DNA from 2 places in the Pseudoflavonifractor sp. SW1122 genome. Region 1 is predicted to be linked to the other one. Evidence: riboswitches for the same ligand, from Rfam matches in the RefSeq annotation. Region 1 holds a riboswitch; the other holds the start of a gene.
What was found. A riboswitch is a leader RNA that binds a small molecule or an ion and turns the genes downstream of it on or off. The one in region 1 is predicted to bind thiamine pyrophosphate.
Positions count from the first base shown of each region.

Region 2: it holds a riboswitch for thiamine pyrophosphate, as region 1 does, so the genes downstream of both, thiW (energy coupling factor transporter S component ThiW) here and thiM (hydroxyethylthiazole kinase) in region 1, are expected to answer to the same signal.

Region 1 is NZ_SJOS01000016.1:30,462-34,668, reverse strand. It holds gene E0L15_RS05690 (hypothetical protein) at 9-326, opposite strand; gene E0L15_RS12545 (hypothetical protein) at 514-645, opposite strand; gene E0L15_RS05680 (TetR/AcrR family transcriptional regulator) at 632-1,249, opposite strand; TPP riboswitch at 1,438-1,543, shown strand; gene thiM (hydroxyethylthiazole kinase) at 1,600-2,430, shown strand; gene thiE (thiamine phosphate synthase) at 2,411-3,070, shown strand; gene E0L15_RS05665 (HAD family phosphatase) at 3,063-3,701, shown strand; gene thiD (bifunctional hydroxymethylpyrimidine kinase/phosphomethylpyrimidine kinase) at 3,703-4,207, shown strand, end outside.
Region 2 is NZ_SJOS01000070.1:5,696-9,902, forward strand. It holds gene E0L15_RS11485 (HAMP domain-containing sensor histidine kinase) at 1-962, opposite strand, end outside; gene E0L15_RS11490 (response regulator transcription factor) at 965-1,636, opposite strand; gene thiW (energy coupling factor transporter S component ThiW) at 1,771-2,289, opposite strand; TPP riboswitch at 2,538-2,645, opposite strand; gene E0L15_RS11500 (M56 family metallopeptidase) at 2,694-4,163, opposite strand; gene E0L15_RS11505 (BlaI/MecI/CopY family transcriptional regulator) at 4,166-4,207, opposite strand, start outside.

The DNA of each region.
Region 1 (4,207 bases):
ATGCCCAATTATGTCGCTGTAGCCTTGCATCGCTGCTGATACAGGGCTGCAATCATATCCACACAGGGCTCAATGCCCAGTCTTCCGCTGTCCAGGCACAGGTCATAGTTGTCTGCCTGGCCCCACTGGGTGCCGGTGTACAGCTCGTGGAGGCGCTGGATAGGGGATTCCTCTCGCTGGCCGTACACTGTGACAATGCGCTCGGCTCGCTTCTCGTCAATGGTAAGCACCGTCTCCTTGCGGATGCGGTAGAGCACCACAAAGAAATACACCATGGAAATGGCATTGGACAGCATGGTGGCCACGGCAGCGCCTGCCACGTCCATATGGAAGACCCAGGCTGGCCCAAAAGGCAAAGGCCGAAGCTTTCTTGACAGTGGACTCATCGTTCTGCCCCAGGCTTCTGGCGATCACGCTATTGGCACCGATGCCAAAGAGGTTGGCCACGGCCGTCAACAGGATGTAGATGGGAAAGGTAATGGACAGAGCGGCGATCTGGTTGGGATCGCCAATCTACCCGATGAAAAAGGTATCCGCCAAGCTGTACAGAATCACAATAATTTGGCTGACCACAGTGGGAATGGCCAGCTTGGCCACCGCCTTCCCCACCGGCATGGTGGTAAATAGTTCGTTATTTTTCGTCATGGTTTCTCTCTCCTGCTCTGTTCTTCTCTCCTGCATCCACCTCAGCGTGGAGTCCGTCCAGGAAACACTGAATGGCAATGTCCCGGCTCTCCCCCACATCGGTGGTATCGTAGTAATAAAAATATCCCAAGTCCTCCTGGGCAATGAACCCGTGGAGGATGGCACGGAACACCCGCTGCCAGTGGGCCACCCGCTCCTGGGGCAGACCATAGCCCGCGAGCACCTCCACCGCCGTTTTCAGAAGCGGCAGAGCCAGTTCCTTGGCCTGGTCATCCTCCTGGGAGGGGATGGACATCATCAGCCGATACAGCCCCTTATTCTCCACCGCAAAGGCGTGGTAGGCCTGGGCAAACGCCCGCACCGCCTGGTCCCTCTCCTTCCCTGCCACCGCTGCCTCCTGATGGGCCACAAATTTGTCAATGGCATAGCGGAACACCTCTCGCTGGAGCTGTCGGGTATTTTGTATGTGGTTATACAGCGACGGGGTCTTTACCCCCAGCCTGCGGGCCAACTCATGGAGCGACACGGTGGGTTGTCCCGTGTGTTCCATGCAGGCCACCGCCTCGGACACAATGACCTCTCTGGTCAATCCCTTTGCGCTCATACTCATTCCTCCAAAACTAATGCTGTTAGCTATTACGAAACTAATAGCATTAGTTGTCAATCAAAACTACGCCGTTACAAATAATTACTCCGTTTTCACCAGTATTGTCTCTTCTTGCCCAGGTATTTCACAAGAAAAATTTACAGCATTTTCTCTTCTCCCCTTGCCTTTGGACCAGAGAAGCCCTATAATACCCTTTGGGGAGCTTGTACACAGGCTGAGAGGATGGTGTGACCATCGACCCGTGAACCTGATGCGGGTAATGCCGACGTAGGAAGCTTGTGAAAGATTCGTTGGGAGACAGCCTGCCAGGTCGTCTCCCATTTTTCTTTGGAAGGGAAGTAGAACACATGAATCGCTTCACACAACCGCTGGGTCAGGTGCACGCCGTCGCTCCCCTGGTCCAGTGCATCACCAACTTTGTCACCGTCAACGACTGCGCCAACATCATTCTGGCCTCTGGCGCGTCCCCCTCCATGGCTCAGGACATCCGGGAGGTGGAGGAGGCCGTCTGCGGCGCCCACGCCCTGGTGTGCAACATGGGGGCCATGGACTTTGTGGACTCCATGATTTTGGCCGGGCGTAAGGCCAACGAGCTGGGAAAGCCCGTGGTGCTGGACCCGGTGGCCGCCGGAGGTACCCAGCTGCGCCGGGATGAGTCCAAGCGCCTGTTGGACCAGGTGCAGTTTGCCGCCATCCGAGGCAACGCCTCGGAGATTCGCTTTTTGGCCGGCCAGCACGCCGTGGGCAGCGGTGTGGATGTGAGCGCCATGGACGCCATCACAGAGGAGAATTTGGGTGAGGCCGTGGAGATGGCCGCTACTCTGGCCGCACAGCTCCACACCGTGATCGCCATCTCCGGAGTGCTGGACATTGTCTCTGATGGGAATGAGACGGTGGCGCTGCGCAACGGCTGCGCCACCATGGCCCGTATCACAGGCAGCGGCTGCATGCTCACCTCCCTCATCGGGGCCTTCTGCGGCGCTCTGCCCCAGGACACCTTTGCCGCCACCGTGTCCGCCATGGCCGCCATGGGCGTGGCCGGAGAACTGGCGGAGGAACAGCGGCTAAAAAAGGGCACGGGCAACGCCACCTTCCGCACCGATCTCATTGACGGGATTTTTAACTTGACCGAGGAACAACTACAGGAGAAGATGCGCTATGAAGTTTACAAACGATGAAATTCGCAGCTCTATGCTGCTCTACGCTGTCACCGACCGCATGTGGCTCAAGCCCGGTCAGACTCTGGTGAACGTGTGTCAGGAAGTTCTGGAGGGCGGCGCCACCTTCTTGCAGATTCGAGAGAAGGACCTGGATGCCTCTGCCTTTGAGCAGGAGGCCCAGGCCCTCAAAGCGCTGTGTGCCCGGTACCGTGTCCCCTTCGTAGTCAATGACAGCGTGGAAATCGCCCTGGACATCGACGCCGACGGGGTCCACGTGGGCCAATCCGATATCCAGGGCCGGGATATTCGGGCCATGATTGGCCCGGACAAAATTCTGGGTATCTCCGCCGGGACTGTTCAGGAGGCGGTGGCCGCCCAACAGGCCGGGGCGGACTACATTGGCGTAGGGGCTGTGTTCAACACCAGCACCAAGCAGGATGCCACCAGCCTGTCCATGGAGCAGCTCAAGGACATTTGCGCCTCCGTGTCCATCCCTGTGGTGGGCATTGGCGGCATCAACGCCTCCAATCTATTGGAGCTCTCCGGCAGCGGTGTGGACGGTGTGGCAGTGGTGTCTGCCATCTTCGCCGCCTCCAACCCCAAAGCGGCCACTGCTCGGCTGCTGGAGCTGTCCCGAAAGATGGTGGCCCATGGATAAAAAGTTTGCTATTTTTGACCTGGACGGTACTCTGGTGGACTCCATGTCCTACTGGAGCCAGCTGGCGGAGGAGTACCTCCACAGCCGTGGGGTGGAGCAGGTCCCCAACCACATCTTAGAGGCCATCAAGCCCATGACCATGGAGGAGTCCGCCGATCTGTTCCGGCGGACCTTTGGGCTGGACATCACCTCCAGCCACATGGTGGCGGAAATGGAGCATATGATGGACCAGCACTACCGCAATGACATTCCTCTGAAAGAAGGGGTTGCCGCCTATCTGGAAGGGCTGCACCAGGCGGGCACCACCATGTGTGTGGCCTCCGCCACCGCCGAGCCCCTGGTGGAGCTGTGCCTGTCCCGACTGGGGGTACGGCACTACTTCCAGTTCCTCCTGTCCTGTGAGACGGTGGGAGTGGGCAAAACCCAACCTGACATCTACCTCCAGGCCGCCCAGCGCATGGGATGTACCCCGGCCGAGACCGCCGTCTATGAGGACGCTGTCTATGCCGCCGCCACCGCCAAGAAGGCCGGGTTCTATATTGTAGGCGTGTACGACCAGGATGCCAGCGCGCACTGGGAAGAGCTGCAAAGCCTGTCGGATGAGACCATTCCCAGTTTTGAGGAGGCGTGACATGAAAACCGCACTTTCCATAGCCGGCAGCGACTCCAGCGGAGGGGCCGGCATCCAGGCGGATATCAAAACCATGATGGCTAACGGCGTGTATGCCATGACCGCCATCACCGCCATGACCGCGCAAAACACCACCGGAGTGTCCGCCATTTTGGAGGTCTCACCAGAATTTTTGCGCCAGCAAATCGATTCTGTCTTCCAGGACATTCCCCCAGATGCGGTAAAAATCGGCATGGTCCCCTCCCCGGCTCTGGTGGAGGTCATTGCGGAGCGTTTGGAGCACTACCACGCCCAGCGGGTGGTGGTGGACCCGGTGATGGTGGCCACCAGTGGCAGCACCTTGTCCCGAGACAGCGCTGTGGGGGCCATGAAAGAGCTTCTCTTCCCTCTGGCCACCGTCATCACCCCCAACATCCCGGAGAGCGAGGCTCTCACCGGACGGACCATCACCACCCAGGCGGACATGGAGCAGGCCGCCCGGGAGATGGCGGACACCTTTGGCTGCG
Region 2 (4,207 bases), on a different contig from region 1:
AGCAGCCACTTCTGCCGGGTATCCAGGGCCTGGGACAGCTGCTGGATGGGGGAGAGCAGCTCACGGACCAGCACCCGCCGAAGAACCCCAAGGAGCAGCACGCACAGGCCCAGGGTGAGCAGGTATACCCACCACAGCTGCCGGGCTGCTTGCAGCCAGGGACAGCTCCACGCCCCGTAGACCAGGAAGCCCTGGTCCGTGGGAGCCACGCTCAACACCAGCAGGTTGGGCCCGGACCACAGGGAGAAGGTGCCCCATTTCTCGATAAAGTCCGGCCCCAGGTTCTGTACCAGCTGGGCTAAGCTGTCATACCGGGTTCCACGGTAGGTGAGGGGGGAGTTTTCCAGGGCGGTGCACAGGTGGAAGTTAGTGGCGTAGAGGGTGACGGTCTGGGTGCCTGGGGCCAGAGCGTCCGGGTTTTGGTACATATCTCCCCAGTCCGGCCCCAAAGGAGGAAGGTAAAATTGCTGGACCGTGACGGGGGTGAACTGGCTCCCCTCCAGCACCCCTTCCAGGCGCAGGGCGTGGGTGAGCTGGAATTCTGTGTCCCCCTCCAGGAAAAAGGTAATGTTGTCGGTGAGATGGTCTGGGTCCAGGATGGCCCGGGCATAGCGGCCCGAGGCCTCCACACCAGTCTCATACTCCTCTTGGGTGAGATATTCCAAGGAGAGAAAGGTCTCCCAGCTGCCCCCCAGGCAGGTTCCCTGGGTGTCAAAGAGGGCGGAAGTGAACTGCATATCCAAGGTGCGCCAGCCACTCACACTGCCCCAGGGCAGGGTGGTCTCGGCCAGAGCCTCATAGGCTTGGGAGCCATACTGGGTGAGCATGGTCTCTGCCTGCCGCTGGGCAAATACGGCGGTGAGCAGCCCCATACAGAGAAGCCAGGGCACCAGCATCGCCAGGCACAGAAGCCCGGTGAGGGTGGGCCGGGCACGGGGACGGCGTTTTTTGGTGTCTGTCATGCTCACCCCTCCAATCGGTAGCCCGCCTTGATGACGGTGCGGATGTGGCTGGCCCAGGGGCCCAATTTCTCCCGCAGACGGCGGATGTGGGTGTCCACCGCCCGGTCCTCCCCCTGGTAGTCGTAGCCCCAGCCGTGGCGCAGCAGCTGCTCCCGGCTGAGAACCTGGCCCCGGTGGGACATCAGGCAGTGGAGGAGGGCGTACTCCTTGGGGGTGAGGGGGATGTCCCGCCCCTCCAGGTACACCTTCTGGGCGGACAGGGACAGGGCCAGCCCATCCAGCTCCATCCGGTCTCCGGCTCGCACGCTGCCCCGGCTGCGGCGGATGAGGGCCATGGTCTTGGCGTACACCACCGACAGGTTGAAGGGCTTGGTGATGTAGTCGTCCGCCCCCAGCTCGTAGCCCAGCAGGGTGTCCTCCTCGTCGGACAGGGCGGTGAGGAAGAGAATGGGCACGTCCTGGGTGCGCCGTAGGGCCCGGCACACGCTGCGCCCGTCCAGCTTGGGCATCATAATGTCCAGCAAAACCGCGTCAAACTCCTCCTGTTGGGCCCATTCCAGGGCCTGCGCCCCGTTTTCCGCCTGGATGGGGCGGACGCCCTTGCTGGCAAAGTAGTCGCACAGGACCTCCCGCAGACGGGGGTCGTCCTCGGCAATCAAAATACGGGTCTCCATGCTCCCGCCTCCTTTCACCCTCAGGATACCTGGGGGATGTGTATTCTCTGTGTCATTGTAGCAGAAAATGTTCCGCCCGGATACAAAAAAGGGAGGGCCTGCCGGAATCAGCGGCAAGCCCTCCAACGATGGAGTCAGGCGGAAATTTTATGCTGCATGCCCTTCAGGGCCCCGGCCTTGTCCAGGGAGAAGAGGATTACCCCGGACAGGATGGCACCCCCGGCGGTGGACACCAGGAAGGGGATGATGTAGGCGTAAAAGGCCACCTGGGCGGCGTTGGCCCCCATAAAGAGGATGGCCATGGGATAGGCGCACAGGCCGCCCAGAATGGCGGTGCCGAACACCTCCGCAACCAGGGTGGGGAGCAGACGGCGGGTCTTCCAGTACACCACCCCGCACAGCAGCGCTCCGCACATGCTGCCCGGGAAGGCCAGCAGGGTGCCCAGGCCCAGCAGGTTGCGCAGCAGGGAGGCGGCAAAGGCCACCGCCACCCCGTACCAGGGGCCCAGGAGCACGGCACAGAGGATGTTGACCATGTGCTGCACCGGGGCGCATTTGCTGCCGAAGACGGGGAAGGAGAAGATGCTGCCCACCACGGCCACCGCGCACAGGATACCCGCCAGGGTCAGCTTGAGAACTTTGGTATTTTTCATCTTGGTTACACCTCGTAACAGTTCCGGGAGAAACGGCATGAGACAGCGACGCCCTCCATAAGAACGTAAAATGGTCGGTCGAGACTTACTGGTCTCCTCTCACGCCGGAACACGGCTTCCCATCGCTGTCATACAGGCCCAGGGCGCTCCCCCTCAGCCCGCCACGGACTTACCGTGGATGCCCATTTCCCCCCCTTTTGTCCAGGTGTACAAAACCAGGAGACACCTGTGGGGATGTCTCCTGGTCACAATGGTTCCATATGACTCCCTACGGCGGCATGATCCGCATCAGGTTCAAGGGTCGAAGCGATACGGCTTCCTCTCAGCTTGCCTCACAAGCTCCCCTGTGTTTTGATTGTATCTGTGATAATACACCCAAAATCTCCAAATTGCAATGGTTTTTTTCAAGTCCATGGGTTGCCAGTGGCCTCCATCAGGCTCAGGAGGTAGTCCCAGTCTACCTCCTGAGAAATATGGTAGTAGGTAGGGTAGCTATCATGGCCCAGCTCGGTCACCTCCATGACCTGGTGGGAGATGACGATGAGTTTGGAGTTGTCCGGGCCTTCCAGAAAGAAGGAGCAGTCCGTCTCTGGCAGGGTGTAGGTCCCCATCAGCCGGGACAGGGACAGCCCGGACAGGTAGTCGTGGAAGGCCTGGGGGTCTGTGAGGGTATATGGGGTGTTCTCCGCCTGGGCATGGGGCGGGCTCAGGTGGACGCCGTCCACCTGGTACTGGGCGGTGTCCCCGGCGGAGTAGAGCACCTGAGCGGCCGGGGCGGTATCATAGGACAGGGTGACGCTGCCGCAGGTGATGGCCGCCAGGAAGAAGAGCACCCCTACCACAACGGCCCCGCTGGAGCGGGCGGCGGGGGAGAGTACCTGCTCCAGACGGCGGCGCAGGGTGGCGGCGGAGGCGGACAGGCAGGTGGTGAAGCCCCGGGCATCCCCGGCGGTGTTCAGCAGCAGGGCGGCGTACTCCTTGCGCTGGGACTGGTGGGCGAAGAGGAGCACGGTCTCGTCACAGCTCAGCTCCAGGTCCTGGGCGCAGCTTTTCATGGCCACCCACATCAGGGGGTTAAACCAGCAGATGGCGGTGCAGAACAGGAGAAAGAACTTGCTCCAGCTGTCCTGACGGGCCAGGTGAATGACCTCGTGGCGAATGACCCAGTACAGCTCCTCCCGGGTGTAGGAGCGGGTGGGCAGCACCACCCGGGTGCAGCGGGGCAGAAGGCCGATGGACAGGGGAGTCTTCACCTCCGGGGAGATCACCAGCTGGTATTTGGGGTTGCGGAAGCCCGCCTCCTTCAGGGCCTCCTCCCAGATGTACCGGGTCAGGGGGTCGGTGGCGGGGACGGCGGGGGCCAGGATGCGGCGGCGGAAGCGCAGGTGCTGGACGATGTGAAAGGCCAGCACCCCCACCAGGCCCGCCAGCCACACCCACAGCAGCAGGGTCCACCCATGTCCCGGCAGGGGGATGATGAGCCAGGGCCGGGGCGGGGTAAAGGTGGAGTAGGTGGTGAGGTAGAGCACGTTGGGGATGACCCACAGCATGGCGCAGGTCCGGGCGCTGATGCGGCCTCGGAGGTGGGGCATCAGGGCTAACAGCACCAGATAATACAGGCTGACGTGGAGAAACAACCCACCATAGGAGGAAAAGGTGATGTCCGCTGCCCGGGCAAAGCCGATGAAAGGGGTGAGAAGCACTGGGCATAGCGTGACCACCACCAGCAGCAGCATAGCGGGGTAGTAGGGAAGGTAAGAGGGGTGGTTGCCCAGGTCGGGGATGCCATCGTTGCCCATGAGGGCATCGTAGCGAGAGTAGGCGGTTCCTGCCATGAGCAGGGACAGGACCAGGAAAATGAGGATGCGGAACATACTCAGTCACCTTCTTTCAGAAGCTCCCGAAGCTCTTCCAGTTC